One region of the Mesorhizobium sp. B2-4-12 genome, then DNA from elsewhere that is predicted to be linked to it. Evidence: riboswitches for the same ligand, from Rfam matches in the RefSeq annotation. Region 1 holds a riboswitch; each other region holds the start of a gene.
What was found. Region 1 has a riboswitch for cobalamin ahead of FJ934_RS19100 (DUF1636 family protein). Riboswitches for the same ligand answer to the same signal wherever they lie in the genome.
Positions count from the first base shown of each region.

Region 2: linked by a shared signal. The riboswitch ahead of FJ934_RS15630 (CbtB-domain containing protein) and the one ahead of FJ934_RS19100 (DUF1636 family protein) in region 1 are both predicted to bind cobalamin.
Region 3: linked by a shared signal. The riboswitch ahead of FJ934_RS15430 (DUF1636 family protein) and the one ahead of FJ934_RS19100 (DUF1636 family protein) in region 1 are both predicted to bind cobalamin.

Region 1 is NZ_VFVC01000033.1:20,828-26,635, reverse strand. It holds gene FJ934_RS19105 (helix-turn-helix domain-containing GNAT family N-acetyltransferase) at 423-1,370, shown strand; cobalamin riboswitch at 1,688-1,895, shown strand; gene FJ934_RS19100 (DUF1636 family protein) at 1,981-2,385, shown strand; gene FJ934_RS19095 (ABC transporter ATP-binding protein) at 2,382-3,167, shown strand; gene FJ934_RS19090 (ABC transporter substrate-binding protein) at 3,215-4,162, shown strand; gene FJ934_RS19085 (iron ABC transporter permease) at 4,162-5,211, shown strand; gene FJ934_RS19080 (MarR family transcriptional regulator) at 5,371-5,808, shown strand, end outside.
Region 2 is NZ_VFVC01000023.1:73,928-79,735, forward strand. It holds gene FJ934_RS15620 (DUF1624 domain-containing protein) at 1-882, opposite strand, end outside; gene FJ934_RS15625 (MFS transporter) at 1,118-2,317, shown strand; cobalamin riboswitch at 2,474-2,672, shown strand; gene FJ934_RS15630 (CbtB-domain containing protein) at 2,708-2,887, shown strand; gene FJ934_RS15635 (CbtA family protein) at 2,903-3,706, shown strand; gene cobU (bifunctional adenosylcobinamide kinase/adenosylcobinamide-phosphate guanylyltransferase) at 3,699-4,214, shown strand; gene cobO (cob(I)yrinic acid a,c-diamide adenosyltransferase) at 4,216-4,824, shown strand; gene cbiB (adenosylcobinamide-phosphate synthase CbiB) at 4,877-5,808, opposite strand, start outside.
Region 3 is NZ_VFVC01000023.1:28,783-34,590, reverse strand. It holds gene FJ934_RS15445 (NADH-quinone oxidoreductase subunit B) at 1-276, opposite strand, end outside; gene FJ934_RS15440 (NADH-quinone oxidoreductase subunit A) at 267-632, opposite strand; gene FJ934_RS15435 (winged helix-turn-helix domain-containing protein) at 962-2,161, shown strand; cobalamin riboswitch at 2,191-2,396, shown strand; gene FJ934_RS15430 (DUF1636 family protein) at 2,435-2,863, shown strand; gene cobW (cobalamin biosynthesis protein CobW) at 2,866-3,903, shown strand; gene FJ934_RS15420 (cobaltochelatase subunit CobN) at 3,923-5,808, shown strand, end outside.

The DNA of each region.
Region 1 (5,808 bases):
TGCATGAGGGCAGGGCCATCCTCCTTGATGCCAACAAAACTCCCGGCCGTCCCTAGAACCTCGTTAAGATGTTCACGGCCGGCGCCTCCGATCTGGCCGACGGCTTTGAAGGCCTTATTCGTCGGGCGAGATAGACCAGCGACCGGCCAGGATCGCCCTCACGCCGCTCCCGCCTGTTGACATCGGTTGCAGCAATTCATGGGCTTGCCTGCCGATACGGCCATCAGGCCAGGCGATTGCGTGTTCCTGCGGCCGACGCAGAGCGCGGCCGTGCTGCAGCAGTTCGGGCCGATCGCGGTGCTATCCGGCGGCAGGATTTGCGGATCGTTGGCCGGTGTTGCCGATGATGTGAACACGTCGGATGCTCAAGATAGTTGACTCAGTCAAGTAAATGATTGATCCTGTAAAGACAGGAGATGTCCATGACGGTTCACCATCAGCCCGGCAATGATGCGCCCAATGAGCGGATCGATGTCGTGCGGGCATTCAACCGCTTCTACACCCGCCAGATCGGGCTGCTCGACGAAGGGCTGCTGAAAAGCGCCTTCTCCCTGACCGAGGCGCGTGTGCTCTACGAGTTGGCGCATCGCGATGGCCTGACCGCGACCGACCTTGGACGCGATCTCGGCCTCGATGCCGGCTATGTCAGCCGTTTGCTGAAAAAGTTCGAACGCCTTCACCTCATCTCTAGAGCGACGCTGGTTTCGGACGCGAGGCAATCGTCGATTGCGTTGACGCAGGCGGGCAGGAATGCCTTCGCACCGCTGAACAAGGAATCGCACGATCAGGTCCGGGCCCTGCTCGATCGGCTGCCGGCATCGGAACAAGACCGGCTGGTCAAATCCATGCAGACGGTGCAGCGTCTACTCGCCGAAAATGCCGAGCCAACGATCCCCTATCTGTTGAGGCCGCTGCAGATCGGCGACATCGGCTGGATCACCCACCGGCAAGGGCTGCTCTATGCCCAGGACTATGGCTGGGACGAAACCTATGAGGCGCTGGTCGCCGAAATCCTCGTGGCGTTCGTGAAATCCTACGATCCGAAATGGGAGCGCAGCTGGATCGCCGAGCGGGAAGGCGAGGTCGTCGGCTCGGTCTTCGTCGTACGCAAGTCGGATCAGGTGGCCAAGCTGCGTTTGCTCTATGTCGAGCCTTCGGCGCGTGGCCTCGGCATCGGCAAGCGACTGGTGGAGGAAGTCATCGGCTTTGCCCGCGCCAGGGGATACAAGACCCTGACCTTGTGGACAAACGACATTCTCGCCGCTGCCCGGCATATCTATCAGGCCGCCGGCTTCAAACTGATCGAGGAAGAACCTCACCATTCCTTCGGCAAGGATCTGGTTGGTCAGAACTGGAATCTTGATTTGTGATCTTCCGCCAGAGCATGATGCCGAAAAGTGTGAAGCGGTTTTCAGACGACGTCATGCCCTATCTCTTTGATTAGAAGCGGATTCAGATTTCAGGTCGATTCGACCTGAAATCATCCGGCTTTCCGCGCTTGGCCAATTTGATCGAAATTGCGCACTCCGCGCAATTCGCTCGACAGATGGCTGACAGCCCCTCGCTTGACAGCGCCGCGCCTCATGCGTTATTGCGTTATGTTATTACATAAAGATGCGTGGTCGCGCGCGGCTTCGGCTCCGATCGTGGCGACTGAGAAATCCGTTGCGATGCAATCCGGGGAAAACTAGGGTGGAATGGTGATGGTCCCCGAGTCGAAAGGCGAGGGGTGAAAAGGGAACACGGTGAGATCCGCCTAGGATCGAGGCCGTGGCTGCCCCCGCAACTGTAAGCGGTGAGCGAGATCCGAAATGCCACTGGCCGGCGAGGCTGGGAAGGCAGGATTGCGCCGAGACCCGCGAGCCAGGAGACCTGCCATCACGGAGTTGACCGGACGGGGTGTGCCGGGAGGAGACGTGGACGTCGGTCTGACGACCGACCGCCAACATCCTTCCGTCGCCAATCGAGAAAGACGGAAAGTTGGGCGCCGCCATAGATCGCATTCACCGTATCATCGTGTGCACGCTTTGCCGCGACATCCCGACAGGGACCAGGTCGGGCGAAGCTTTGTGCACCGATTTGCGCTCGCGGTTGTCGACCCACGCCGAACTCGCGGTGGCGCAGGGTTTCACGGTCGAGGGGGTGGCGTGCATGGCAGGCTGTGCGCGGCCGCTGGCGGTGGCGTTCCAGGCCCCGGGCAAGGCCGCCTATCTCTTCGGCTCCATCGATCCCGAGGCCGACGCCGGCGATCTCGTGCGGTTTGCCAGGCTCTACGCCTCGCTCCCCGACGGCTGGTGCAATGCCGGACAACGTCCGCCGCGACTGGCCGGCAAGACGCTGGCCCGCATCCCGGTAGCGGGCGAGCCAGCAGGAGACAGCCGATGACGGTGCCGCTTCTCGAGGCGCGCGATCTCGGCGCGGTGGCGAATGGGCGGAATCTGGTCCACGCGGTCAGCCTGTCCATGGCCATCGGCGATCGCCTCGCCATTATCGGCCCCAACGGCGCCGGCAAGACCACGTTGCTGCGCATGTTGTCCGGCATGCTCAAGCCAAGTTCCGGAGAGGTGAAACTCGGCGGGCGCCGCCTCGACAGGATTTCGCCGGCCGAGCGGGCCCTTCACATCGCCGTCGTCGGCCAGACCGACCAGCCGGATCCGCGGCTGGCGGTGATCGACTATGTCGAGCTTGGCCGCGTCCCGCATGCCGGCTTGAAACGCAGGAGCGAGGAACGCGACATTGTCGTGGACGCGCTGCGCCGGACCGGTTTGCTGCCCCTGCTTAGCCGCACCATTGGCTCGCTGTCGGGCGGGGAACGCCAACGCGCCCAGCTTGCGCGCGCCATCGCCCAGGAACCGAAAGTATTGTTCCTCGACGAACCGACCAATCATCTCGACCCGCGCGCCCGCGCGGAACTGCTCGAACTCGTGGCTGGCTTCGGCATGACGGTGATCGCGGTGCTGCACGATCTGGCGCTGGTGGCACCCTTCGCCACCAGGGTCGCGGTGATGAACGAAGCCCGGCTGCATGCGCTGGCGGCGCCGCGCGAAGCGCTGACGCAACAGCTGATCCGCGAGATTTTCGGCGTCGACGTGTTTCGCCTGCGCCATCCCACCGAGGATCGCGAACTGACCGTGTTCGATGTTCCGAACCGTGCCGCGCCTTCCTGACCGAAACCAACTTTCATCCGACACAGTTCAACCAAGGAGCAAAAATCGTGAAACGCCTCGCCCTGTCGCTCGCCTTCTCGCTGCTGGCGTCGGCAGCCTTCGCCTTCCCGGTCACCGTCGACAGTTGCGGCAAGCCGCTGACCTTCGATGCGCCTCCCAAGCGCGCCGTCATCCACGATCTCAACATGGCAGAGATGGCCTTCGCGCTGAAGCTGCAGCCGTCGATCGTCGGCCTGACCGGCATCACCGGATGGTACAAGGTCGGGCCCGATTTCAAGGCCGAGAAGGGTTCGATCCCGGAACTGGCGCCGAAATACCCGACACTCGAAAACCTCGTCGCGGTCGAGCCTGATTTCTTCTTCGCCGGCTGGTACTATGGCATGAAGCCGGGCGGCGATGTGACGCCCGACACGCTCGCGCCGCACGGCATCAAGACGCTGGTGCTGACGGAAAGCTGCGTCCATCTCGACAAGAACCGGCCCGCCGCCTCGATGGACCTTTTCTACGGCGATGTCGAAAAACTGGGCAAGATCTTCGGCAAGGAGGCCGAGGCGGAGAAGCTCGTTGCCGGTTGGAAGGCGCAACTCGCCGACATTACCGCCAAGGTCGGCGCCCGCAATGGAACACGGGTGTTCCTCTATGATTCAGGCGAGGACAAGCCGTTCACCGCCGGAAAATTCGCCATCCCGAGTGCCATGATCACGGCGGCCGGCGGCGAAAACATCATGGCCGACATGGAGACGAGCTGGGGCAACACGGATTGGGAAACCGTGGCGTCGCGCAATCCGCAATTCCTTATCCTGCTCGACTACCAGGATGGTGGCGGCTACAAGAAGCTCCTCGACTTCCTCAAGGCCCATCCGGCGATGAAAGAGACGGACGCGGTCAAGAACGAGCGTTTCGTGGCCCTGCGTTATGCCGAGCTGACGCCCGGACCGGCAAACATCGACGCGATCGGCAAGATCGCCAGGGCGATGCATCCGGAAGCGTTCTGATGCATCTCGCCCTGAAGCACAAATCCGGCGCGCTCTCAGGGCATAAGGCATTCCCGCTGGCCATGGCGGCGGGCGCGGTGGCGACCGTCGCTCTCGTGCTGCTGTCGATCGCCTATGGTTCGACGCTGATACCGCTGACCGACGTCATTGCCGCACTTGGCCATGCCGTTGGGTTGAATGAACATCAGGTGTCTGGCCCGGTGGGCAAGATCGTCGTCGATCTGCGGCTGCCGCGCACGATCCTGGCGGTCTGTGTCGGCGCGGGCCTCGGCATGGTCGGCGCGTTGCTGCAGACGGTGACGCGTAACGATCTCGCCGATCCCTTCCTGTTCGGCCTGTCTTCGGGGGCCGCCGCGGGCGCGGTTTCCGTCATCACCGTCTTTGGTGACAGTTTCGGCATCTGGACCTTGCCGATCGCGGCCTTCACCGGCGGCATATTGGCAGCGGGCATCGTGCTGCTGCTGGTCGCGCGGGTAAGGGGGCAGGGCCCGGAACGTTTGATCCTTGCCGGGCTTGCCGTCTCCTTCATGTTCACGGCGTTGACCAACTACCTGGTCTTTGCCGGAGACCAGCGCGCGGCCCATTCGGTGCTGTTCTGGACGATGGGCGGGCTTGGGCTGGCGCGCTGGGACAATGTGTGGCTGGGTGCGTTGGGGGCCGGCACGATCGCGGCCTACGGGCTTTGGAACCATCGCAGGCTGGACGCCTTCCTGGCCGGCGAAAGTGCCGCCGAAAGCCTTGGCGTGCCCGTGGCAAGGATGCGCAGGGCGACATTCCTCGTCGCCGCCTTCTCGACGGCAATTCTGGTCTCGGTCGCCGGCGTCATCGGCTTTGTCGGATTGATGATCCCGCATTTGTCGCGGCCGCTGGCCGGCCCCTTGCATTTGCGTCTGATCGCAAGCTGCGCGCTGTTTGGGGCGGTGCTTTTGCTGGCAAGCGATCTTCTGGCCCGCACGCTTCTGCCGCCACAGGAATTGCCGATCGGCATTATCACCAGTTCGCTCGGCGCGTTCTTCGTCGTCACGATGGTCGTTCGAAATCGCCTGTGAGAACGTTCGGTTCTGCCCTTGTCAGGTTCCTTCCAAAAAGCTCACGACGCTTACTTCTTGCCAACCATGACCGTGTCGCATGGCTGTCCTGCACATTTGCCGGCTTCCGTTGCGATTTGGCACCTTGAATAGTAAGCACGCTTATTATAAGTATCGCTCATGGTTTCTGATGGCATCGATAGATTGGGATTTTTAATCCACGACGTACAGCGTCTGCTGCGCAAGCGCTTCGAGATGCGCGCCAGCGGGCTTGGCCTGTCGTCGGCGCAGTGGCGCCTTATGGTGCGTGTCGCCAAGGAGGCGGGGGTCTCGCAGGCCCGGCTCGCGGAATTGCTCGAAATCGAGCCCATCAGCGTCTCGCGCCTTGTCGACCGGATGGAGGAGGGCGGGTGGATCGAACGCCGCGCCGACGCCGCCGACCGCCGAGTGCGGATGATTTTTCCGACCGCCAAGGCGAGCGCGGCCTATGCCGAGGTCAAGAGCCTCGCCGGCGAGGTCTATGAGGAATCGCTTGTCGGCGTTTCGCCGGAGGACCGTCGCATCCTGATCAGGTCGCTCGATGCGATGGCGCAAAATCTCGCGGATGGCGATTCATCG
Region 2 (5,808 bases), on a different contig from region 1:
AGAGGCCTCGCCTTCGAGCGTATCGAGCATGCAGCCGCAATAGCTCGAACAGAAGGTTGCATCACGCGTCTGCTCGCACGAGCGCTGGCAGGTTTTCAGGAAATGGACCTGCGGGGTTTCGACCTGGGCCGGCATGACTTGCGAAAACAGCCAGACACAGCCGATCAGCAGCGGCTGGTGGATCAGGTAGAAGGCGAGGCTGTGGCGGCCGATGAAGACCAGCGGACTGGCCCAGCGGCCGGGCACCAGGCTCGCCAGGCGCGCTCGCATGCCGGAGGCGGAGGCGAGTTTCGTCACCCCGATGCCGATCAGCACCGCGCCGAACCATGGAAACAGCGGAACGTAGTCGTTGGAACGCGGATTAATTGCCGACAGGCCGATCCACCACAGCCAGGGATGGTCCAGGGCCTCGAAGCGCAGGTAGACGGGCGCCGCAACGACGAGCGCGGCAACGACGAGCGTCAGCAGCGCGGGCAGCCGCAGGAAGGCAAGCCCAAGCAGGCTGGCAAGCGCGATCTCGTGCAGGATGCCGAAGAAGATAAAGCCATCGGGCGTGGCGATGCGTGTGACGACCGAAATGGCTATCGCCGCGCCCGCGATCATGGCGAACCGCTTCCAGAAGCCGTTCCAGCGGATCTGCTTGCCATGTGCGAGGTAGAGGCTGACGCCGACCAGGAACAGAAAGGTCGAGGCGATGCAGCGCGCGTAGATCTTCCACCAGCCGAAGGCGGTAAGGCCCGGATCGGTGTAGCCGAAGAACTCCAGGTCCCAGGTGAAGTGGTAGCTCGCCATGGCCAGCAGCGCGATGCCGCGAACGACGTCGATGACGGCGATGCGCTTCGATGACTCCGGAACGGGTGCGGTCGGCGTATGGATGGTCATGGTCTCGCGATCTGATTCAGCCCCGCCCGAGGACTATCACGGTTCAACCAGACAGAAGAAGGCCGGGACCGTCGGCATAGCGCCGCGCCGCGCCGGCCGTTTCGGATCACGCTTTAGGCCAGCGCCGGAAAGCCTTTGACCAGCTTCGTTTTTCACCGCACGCGCGTCGGTTTCCTCTTATTGGCACCGAAATCGCCAAGGCAGATTTGGCCGGTGATTCTGCTTTGGGGAAGCAATGTCCATCCATGTGCGCCATCCGATCTGGCTCCCGGCCCTCAAGGCCGCGGATGCGCGCACCTTCGCTTCGCTCTATGCGGTCGAGTCCTTCGCCCGCGCCACGGTGTCGAGCGTCATCCCGATCCAGGCCTACGAGATCCTGCACAATGAGCAGATCGTCTCGATCCTCTACACGATCGTTGCGCTGCTCGGCCTGTCGGTGACCTTGTTCATGCCGATGCTGATCCGCCGCTTTGCGCGGCGCTGGGTCTACACCGCCGGCGCCTGCCTGCTCGCCATCGGATCGCTGTTCTTCGTCACCCACACGCTTGCCGGACAACTGGCCGGCATGCTGTGCCGCGTCATGGGCGCCAGCGCGTTGTCGATCACACTCAATCTCTACATCATGGACCACATTCGCAAGACCGACTTCATGCAGGCCGAATCGCTGCGCATGGCGTGGTCGATGTTCGCCTGGACCGGTGGGCCGACACTCGGCATCTTTCTTTACGCGCATTTCGGCATCTATGCCGCGCATGGCGCGGTGGCGGTGTTCGCCGCGATCTTGCTGGCCCTGTTCTGGTTCTATCGGCTCAGCGACAACCAATCGATCCAACCGGGCAAGACGCGTCCGGTCAATCCGCTCGCCAATATCGGCCGCTTCGTCGCGCAGCCGAGACTGAGGCTCGCCTGGCTGATCGCCTTCGGCCGCTCCTGCTTCTGGACGACGTTCTTCGTCTATGGACCGCTGTTCATGGTGATTACCGGCGAGGGCGAACTGGCCGGTGGCTTGCTGGTCTCGGCCGGCAACGCGCTTCTGTTCATGGCCATCTTCTGGGGCAAGGCCGGAAAGCGCTTTGGCGGCCGCAAGACCATGACCTTTGCCTATTTCGCCATGTCGGCCACACTTCTGGCGGCAGGTGCGATCGGCGAGAGCGCGCCGCTGCTCACCGGCGCCTTCCTGCTTTGCGGCGCCTTCTTCACCATTGCGCTCGATGCGCTGGGTTCGACCGCTTTCATGCGCTCGGTGCGCTCCTATGAGCGCGCGCAGATGGCCGCGGTCTATCGCACCTATCTTGATTTTTCCGAGTTGACCCCGCCGCTGGTCTATTCCGTCGTGCTGGCGTTCTTCGGGCTGGGCTCGGTATTCGTCACGCTCGGCCTGCTGGCGGCGTTTTGCGGCTTCATGACCTGGCGCTATCTGCCGAAGTCGCTTTAGCCGGCCTTTATAATTCTACTCCGGCGGACATCTGTCGCGATTTTGGGCTTCCGGGTACCAATAGGCCAAATGCGGCACAAGCAAACTGATCTCGACATGGCGCATTCGCAATGGTCGCCGGCGGAATTTGGTTTGCCGGGCGCGTCGATTCTGCCTATAGTCCAGACTGTCGTCGGTTCCGTTTTGGAGCCAAGAGGGAATACGGTGCGGGCTGAGTTGTTGCCCAATGCCGTGGCTGCCCCCGCAACTGTATGCGGTAGTCCTCTCCATAAGCCACTGAAGATTTTTCTTCGGGAAGGTGGAGAAGGGCGCTGATCCGCGAGCCAGGAGACCTGCCGGCGACAGGAAACTGACTTCAATGCCCTCGGGTGGAGGGTGAAAGGACAAGATATGAATACCGCTTCCGTCTCCCTCGGCGCCTCCGTCTCCTCGCAGTCGCGCCTCATGCAGCTTGCGCTTGCCGCGCTGCTCGGCATTTTCGTCGTTGGCTTTGTCGGCTTTTCGCATATCGATGCGGTCCACAATGCCGCCCACGATTATCGCCATTCGATGGCGTTTCCCTGCCACTGACGAGGATCTGACATCATGAACCTGTTTCGCAACGTCGTGTTCATCGCGGCGATCGCAGGGCTCGTGGCCGGCGTCGTTCTCGCCTGCATGCAGGCCTATGCCACCGTGCCGCTGATCCTCAAGGCTGAAGTCTATGAGCAGGCCGGCGGCGGCCACCATCACGACCACACCGCACCGGCAGCAGCAGACACCAACGCCATGAGCACTGCCGCGCCGGCAGGATACGCCATGAGCCCTGTCGCGCCGGCACCGGCTGAAGCAGCTGCCCCGGCGTCGGAAGACGAAGGCTGGGCTCCGGCCGACGGTTTCGAGCGTTTTGGCTTCAGCGTGCTTGCCAATATCGTCACTGGCATCGGCTTCGCGCTGGTCCTGGTGGCGGTCTCGGAATTCGCTGGCGGCATCGGCAATTGGCGTCAGGGCGTGTTCTGGGGCCTGGCCGGCTTTGCCATATTCACACTGGCGCCCGGCCTCGGCCTGCCGCCGGAATTGCCGGCCATGCCGTCGGCGGATCTCACGCAGCGCCAGATCTGGTGGGTGGCGACCGTGGTCGCGACCGCCGTGGGGCTAGGCCTGATCGCATTCCGCAAATCGCTGCCGCTTGCGATCCTTGCCGTCCTGCTGATTATCGCCCCGCATGTCATCGGCGCGCCGCAGCCCGACAGTTTCGAGACGCCGATCCCGGAGGGTCTGCATCATCAGTTCGTGGTGGCGGTGACGCTGACCAATCTGGTGTTCTGGCTGGTGCTCGGCGCCGCCGTCGGCGTGGTGCGCGGACGCTTCACCGGCACCGCCACCAGCCTGCGCGACAGCTTTGCCTGATCGCAGCAAGCTGACCTTCATCATCGGTGGTGCGCGCTCCGGCAAGAGCGCGCACGCCGAAATCCTGGTGACGGCTTTGCCCTCGCCATGGATCTATATCGCCACAGCCGAAGCCTATGACGACGAGATGCGTGAGCGCATCGCGCTGCACCGTTCGCGGCGCGTCGACGGCTGGACGACCATCGACGCGCCACTCGACCTTGCCGGTGCGCTCGAGGCTTTGCCCGACAACCAGCCGGTGCTCGTCGACTGTCTGACGCTATGGCTGACCAATCACATGCTGGCCGAACACGATATCGCAACCGAGTGCCGTCGGTTGGCGGACGTGTTGTCACGGCCGCGCGGCCCGTGGTTCGTGGTGTCCAATGAAGTCGGGCAAGGCATCGTGCCGGACAATGCACTGGCGCGCCGGTTCCGCGATGACGCGGGACGGCTCAACCAGCAGGTCGCGGCGGTCGCCGATACGGTGCTGCTGATGGTGGCGGGGCTGCCGCTCAAGGTGAAATGACATGACGGAAGACAAGGATGCGGAGCGCCATCGCGCCAAGATGGCCAAGCGCAAGGCGGTGCAGGATGCCGAGGTGGCGAGCAAAACGGCCGAGAAGGGGCTGCTGATCGTCAATACAGGCCCGGGCAAAGGCAAGACGACAGCCGCTTTCGGTCTGGCGCTGCGCATGCTCGGCTATGGCAAGCGGGTCGGCGTCGTCCAGTTCATCAAGGGCAAATGGCACACCGGTGAGAAGGATGCCTTCGCTGCTTTCGGCGACCGTGTCGTCTGGCACGCGATGGGCGAGGGCTTCACCTGGGAGACGCAGGACCTGAAGCGCGACATCTCGGCCGCAGAGGCCGCCTGGGCCAAGGCTCTGGAGTTGATCGCCGATCCTTCGATCAGCCTTGTCGTGCTCGACGAGCTCAACATCGCGCTGCGCTATGATTATCTCGATCTCGACAAGGTTGTCGCTGCGCTGAAGGCGCGGCGCGAGGGACTGCACATTGTCGTCACCGGACGCAACGCCAAGCCGGCGCTGGTCGAGGCGGCGGATCTGGTCACCGAGATGGGAGTCACCAAGCACCACTTTTCGGCAGGCGTGAAGGCGCAGCAAGGCATCGAGTTCTGAGAGTTTTGCGGGCTGTGTGCGAGGCGTTCGGTAAATAGCCTCGCTGATTCCGTCACGCCACGATGGCAATCACGGAGACCACCCCGAACAGCGCAATCAGCAGATAGTCGGCAACGCGGTAGAGTTTCAGCGCCCGCCTGATGTCGCCGCTGTCGGCTTCGCGACTGCCGCCTTCGCCCATGAAGACATCGTCGACCACCACGCCGCCATAGCTGCGCGGTCCGGCGAGCGCGAGGCCAAGCGCTCCGGCCATGGCCGCTTCCGGCCAGCCGGCGTTGGGCGAACGGTGCTTTTTGGCATCGCGCCACACCGCAGTCCAGGCGTTGCGGGGATCGGCTTCCTTGACCAGGAAAGCAGCCAGCACGATTAGCAGAGCCGTCAGCCGCGACGCCGGCAGATTGATCCAATCGTCGAAGCGCGCCGCCGCCCAGCCGAACGCCTCGTGGCGCGGGGTGCGGTGGCCGATCATCGAATCGGCGGTGTTGGCCGCCTTGTAGGCAGCACCCCCTGCTAGCCCGCCGACGCCTGTCCAGAAGGCGGGGGCGACGATGCCGTCGGAAAAATTCTCGGCCAGGCTTTCGATCGCCGCGCGGCAGACGCCGGCCCTGTCGAGCGTCTCCGGGTCACGACCGACGATTCGCGAGACGGCGACACGGCCCATGGCGAGGCCACCCGAGTCGAGCGAGTCCGCCACGGCCTCGACATGCTCATACAGGCTCTTCTGCGACAGGAAAGACGTCGCCAGAAGGGCGGCAATGATCAGTCCCAGGGGAACGAACCAGAGCAGAAGGATCTGCACGCAAAGGCCGATCGCCGCCGGTACCAGCACGATGACCAGAAGCGCCCGGACGCCGCGTTGGCGACGCAGCGCGTCGGGATCAGTGGCGCGGTTGAGCCTGCGATCGAGAAAGGATATCAGGCTGCCGAACCACGTCACCGGATGACCGATGGCGCGAAACAGCCAGTCCGGATAACCCAGGACAA
Region 3 (5,808 bases), on a different contig from region 1:
CACGCCGAACCGCTCCGAGTCATAGCGCGGCATCGAGGTGTGGATCATCTCGACCGCGCAGCAGGCGAGGCCGAAGGTCATGAACATCAGCGAGCCGCTGCGCGCCCAGGTGATCAGCGCCTCTGTCGAGGTGACAAGAAATCCCTTGTCGGCGAGCTCATTGTTGATTTCGAGGAAAAAGGGATCGTCCTCCCCCACCGGCCTGCCGGTGTTGGGATCGATAATGCCCTTGGGCTTCGGCGCGACGCGGGTGCCTGAACTGTCGTTCAATCCCATTCCAGCGCTCCTTTTTTCCATTCATAGGCAAAGCCGATGGTCAGCACTGCCAAAAACACCATCATCGACCAGAAGCCGAGCATGCCGATCTTCGAGAAGGACACCGCCCAGGGAAACAGGAAGGCCACTTCCAGGTCGAAGATGATGAACAGGATCGACACCAGGTAGAAACGGATGTCGAATTTCATGCGGGCGTCGTCGAACGAGTTGAAACCGCACTCGTAGGCGGAAAGCTTTTCAGGATCGGGGTTGCGGTAGGCCACCAGAAACGGCGCCGCGATAAGCGCGATGCCGACGACCGCCGCCACTGCGATAAACAGGACGATGGGCAGGTACGAACTGAGAAGTGCGTTCATGCAGCGGCTTTCCGTTGGCGCCAATCCACTTTTGTTACAGCACCGGACCTTAATGCGGAAGCGTGACAGTTTAACCGCTGAACCGTTTTAAGGGGCCTATGCTGCAACGCGGCGAGGGTTAGCGCAGCACTTCCAGCGAAGCAAGTCAAACCTTGTTCAAAACGCGGGGCTGGACGGCATAACGGAAGAAACTGGTCCGATGCGCTCCTGTTTGATTTCCTTCACTTTCTACTCCACTTTTATCTCCTGACATATCTACCGCCATTTGCCTGCTAGCATGCCGGAATCACCGGCTAAAATCCGCAAATCGATCAGGGCAAGGGCTCCCGATGAAGGAAAAAATCTCGCTCGCCATGGCCCGGCGCGTCGCGCTCGCCGCCCAGGGATTTCTCGATCCCCGCCCAAATGGTACGCCGGACCGCCGCCACTTCGCCCGCGTTCTCTCCCGCACCGGCCTGCTGCAGATCGATTCCGTCAGCGCGGTGGTGCGCGCGCACTATATGCCGCTCTATTCGCGGCTTGGCCCCTACCCGCTCGCGCTCCTCGACAATGCCGCCGTGACGCGCAAGCGCACGGTGTTCGAATATTGGGCGCATGAAGCCTCGTTCCTGCCAGTCGAGACATACCCGTTGATGCGCTGGCGCATGCAGCGCGCCGAGCAAGGCGACGAAATGTATCTGGGCCTCGCCAAATGGGGCCGCGAGCACGCCGCCTACATCGAAGAGATCTATCGGGAAGTCGCCGATCGCGGCCCGATCGCCGCCTCGGCGCTTGAGGGCCAGAAAGGTTCGGGCGGCTGGTGGGGCTGGAGCCACGCCAAGCACGCCTTCGAATGGTTGTTCTGGGCCGGCCGCATCACCACCGCGCACCGCCGCGGCTTCGAGCGCTTCTATGACCTGCCGGAGCGCGTGCTGCCGCAAGCGATCCTCGATCTGCCGGTGCCCGCTGCCGAGGACGCGCATCGCGAATTGCTGCGCATTTCCGCCCGCGCCCACGGCGTGGCTACAGCCGGCGACCTGCGCGACTATTTCCGTCTGTCGCCCGCAGACATAAAGGGCCGGCTGGAGGAACTGGTCGAATTGGGCGAGTTACTGCCGGTGCGTGTCGAGGGCTGGAACAAGCCGGCTTACCTCCATAGAGATGCCCGTCTCCCGCGCAAGATCGAAGCGCGCGCCCTGCTGGCACCGTTCGATCCGGTCGTCTTCGAGCGCTCGCGCACCGAGCGGCTGTTCGATTTCCACTACCGCATCGAGCTCTACACTCCGGCCGAAAAACGCCAGTACGGCTATTACGTCCTGCCCTTCCTGCTTGGCGACAGGATCGTCGCTCGCGTCGACCTTCGGGCCGACCGGCCGGCAAGCGTGCTGCGCGTGCCTGCGGCCTATGCCGAGCCCGGAGCGCCGCCTGAAACCGCCGCCCAGCTCTTCGAGGAATTGAAGCAGATGCAGGTCTGGCTTGGCCTTGAACGTATCGACGTGACGCCCGCCGGAGATCTAGGCCCGGCGCTGGTCGACATCGCCATGTCGTAGCCGCGCGTTGACACAGCTGCCTGTAAAAGCCTAAATCCGCTCCAGACGGTCCCCTGCCCGCAACGGCTGGGGCTAAGAGGGAATGCGGTGCGGGATTTCGGTCTCAAATCCGCGGCTGTCCCCGCAACTGTAAGCGAAGAGCCAAGGCCGAAAGCCACTGGGAATTCCCGGGAAGGCGGCTAACCAAGGCGACGACTCGCGAGCCAGGAGACCTGCCGTCTGCGACAGAAGAATCCGATCGCCCGGCGGGTTTCCGGGCAAGGAGCCCGGTTTTTGGACCACAACGGCAGTTTTTCGGCTAGTGCAGCGGATATATCGTCCGCCGATGGCGACGCCTTGTCCGGCGTCACCGTTATCGTCTGCGCGTCCTGCCGCGACGAAACCGGCTCCGACGCCCATCCCCGCGCCGGCGAACTCCTGGCACAGGACACAGGCCGCGCCGCGGCATCCGAGCACGTCCGCGTCCGCACGGTCGAATGCCTCGGCAACTGCAAACGCCGGCTCAGCGCCGCAATCCTGCGCGACGGCTGCTGGAGTTATGTGTTCGGCGACCTGACCACGGGCAGCGGCGCCGACCTCGTTACCGGCGCCAAACTCTTCGCCACCTCGAGCGACGGCCTTATCCCTTGGCGCGGCCGCCCCGATTCCCTGAAGCGCGGCCTCGTTGCCCGCATCCCTCCCCTCGACCTGCTGAAAGACTGACCATGACCACTTCCGTCTCCCGTGTTCCCTGCACTGTCGTCACCGGCTTCCTCGGCGCCGGCAAGACGACGCTGGTCCGCCATCTCCTCGAAAACGCCGGCGGCAAGCGCATCGCGATCATCGTCAATGAGTTCGGCGACATCGGCATCGACGGCGAGATCCTGAAAGGTTGCGGCATCGACACCTGCCCGGAGGAAAACATCGTCGAACTGGCCAATGGCTGCATCTGCTGCACCGTGGCGGCCGATTTCGTGCCGGCGCTCGACCGGATCCTGTCGCTGACGCCGAAAGTTGACCATATCCTGATCGAAACCTCGGGCCTTGCTTTGCCCAAGCCGCTGGTCCAGGCCTTCCAGTGGCCGACGGTGAAGAGCCGCGTGACCGTCGATGGCGTGATCGCCGTGGTCGACGGCCCCGCACTGGCCGAAGGCCGAGTCGCCAACGACATGGACGCCCTGCAGGCGCAGCGCGCCGGGGATGACAGCCTCGACCATGATGACCCGGTCGAGGAGGTGTTCGAGGATCAGATCGCCTGCGCCGACCTGATCATCCTGTCGAAGAGCGACCTGATGGACGCCGCCGGCTCAGCCCGCGCCAATGCCATCGTCAACGAACACTCCGCCCGTGCCGTCAAGATCGTGCCGACGTCCCACGGCAAGGTCGATCCCTCCGTACTGCTCGGGCTCGGCCTCGCCGTCGAGGACGACATCGAGAACCGCAAATCCCATCACGACGGCGCATTCGACCACGAGCATGACGACTTCGACACTTTCATTGTCGACATCCCCTCGATCGCCAATCCGGACGAGCTGGCAAAACGCGTCGCCGACGCCGCCGAACAGGAAAACGTGCTGCGGGTGAAAGGTTTCGTCGAGGTCGGCGGCAAGCCGATGCGGCTTTTGCTGCAGGCCGTCGGCCCGCGCGTCAACCATTACTACGACCGCGCCTGGACCGCCGAGGACGACCGCCGCTCGCGCCTTGTCGTCATCGGCCTCAAGGGGCTGAACCGCCCTGCGATCGAGCGTATACTCGCCGGCTGATTTTCGGGCACGGGCCGCGATGCACATCCTCACCACGACATCCGCCTCGCTCGACGATCTCGCCGAGCCGGTCGATCTGCGGCAGACGCCGGCGGATATCGTGACCCTGTCCTTCACCGACAGCGACCTCGCCGGACTGGCGGCCGCGTGGAAGGCGGATGCCGGCCGCCTGCCCTCGATGCGGCTGGCGGCGCTGCGTGACCTGCGCCACCCGATGTCCGTCGACCTCTGGATCGACAGCGTCGCCCGCCACGCCAGGGTTATTCTCGTCCGCATCCTCGGCGGCTACGACTGGTGGCGCTATGGCTGCGACCAGCTTGCCGCGACCGCCCGGGAACGCGGCATAAAACTGGCGCTGCTGCCCGGTGAAAGCCACGACGAGGATCTCAGGCTGATCGAAGCCTCGACGCTGCCGCGCGCGGAACTGGATGCGCTGCTCGGCTATTTCCGCGAGGGCGGCCCGGCGAATATGAGCGCGCTGGTGCAGAGGCTGGCAGGGCTGCTGGGGAAGGATGAAGCAGCAGTTGCGCCGGTAACTGTGCCCAAAGCGGGCTACTACGAGCCAGGACGTGGCGTCGTCGAGTGCGGCGTCCCCCTCCCCCTCGACGGGAGGGTCCGGCCGCAGGCCGGGGGTGGGGTCGCCGGGGAAGTGCGCCGACTTCAAGAAACGCCGTATCCAGTCGCCCCGACCCCACCCGGCCCTGCGGGCCACCCTCCCCTCGAGGGGGAGGGAAAGGTCGTGCCCATCCTGTTCTACCGCTCGATGCTGCTCGCCGCCGATGTCGCGCCTATCGACGCGCTCGTTGAGGCACTGGGACAGCGCGGCATCACCCCCGTGCCGATCTTTGTCTCCAGCCTCAAGGACCCGGCATCCCTCGCCTTTGTCGAAACCGCCATCGCTACGCTGAAGCCGGCCGCCATCATCACCGCGACCGCTTTCGCGTCCGGCGCGGAGCCCGGCGTCGAGACCCTGTTCGATCGCGCCGGCGTCCCCGTCTTCCAGGTCATCGTCGCCACCACCCGCCGCGACGTTTGGGAAAACAACCAGCGCGGCCTGGCGCCCGCCGACCTCGCCATGCATGTCGTCCTGCCCGAGCTCGACGGCCGCATCCTCGCCGGCGCCATTTCCTTCAAGGGCGAAAGCGATGTCGATCCCGCACTTGGCCACCGCGCCTTCGCCAACCGGCCGGAACCGGATCGGGTAGCGCAGGTGGCGGACCGCATCGCGGCCTTTATTCGCCTGCAGCAGACATCTCGCGCCCACCGCAAGCTCGCCATCCTGATTCCGGATTACCCGAGCGCCCCCGGCCGCACCGGCTATGCCGTCGGCCTCGACGTACCGTCGAGCGTGCTGGCCATGCTGCATGACCTCAGCGAAGAGGGCTATGCCGTCGACGGGATTCCGCGAACGCCGCGGGAACTGCTGGACTTGCTGGAGTGCGGCGAAGAAGGATTGGGGCTGGAGGACTATCTCGGTCTTTCTACAGAGTTACCGACTGCTGCAATTGCCGCAGTCGAAGCAGCTTGGGGTAAGACCCAAGGCGAGACAGGTTTGCGCGAGGCGCCCCCCTCTGTCCTGCCGGACATCTCCCCCTCAAGGGGGGAGATTGCGCTGTCATTGCCGGTTTCGCCAATCTCCAATGTTGCCGGAGTAGGCGGAGCGTCGAAACTGCCAATCTCCCCCCTTGAGGGGGAGATGTCCGGCAGGACAGAGGGGGGTGTTCAAGCGCCGGCCTCAGCGAAATTCCCCTTCCGCGCCGCGACCTTCGGCAACGTCACCGTCGCGCTCGCACCGGATCGCGGCCGCTCCGCCGACCGCCGAGCCGACTACCACGACCCGACGCTCCCCCCGCGGCATGCCCTGATCGCCTTCGGTCTGTGGCTCCGCAAATCGATCGGCGTCCA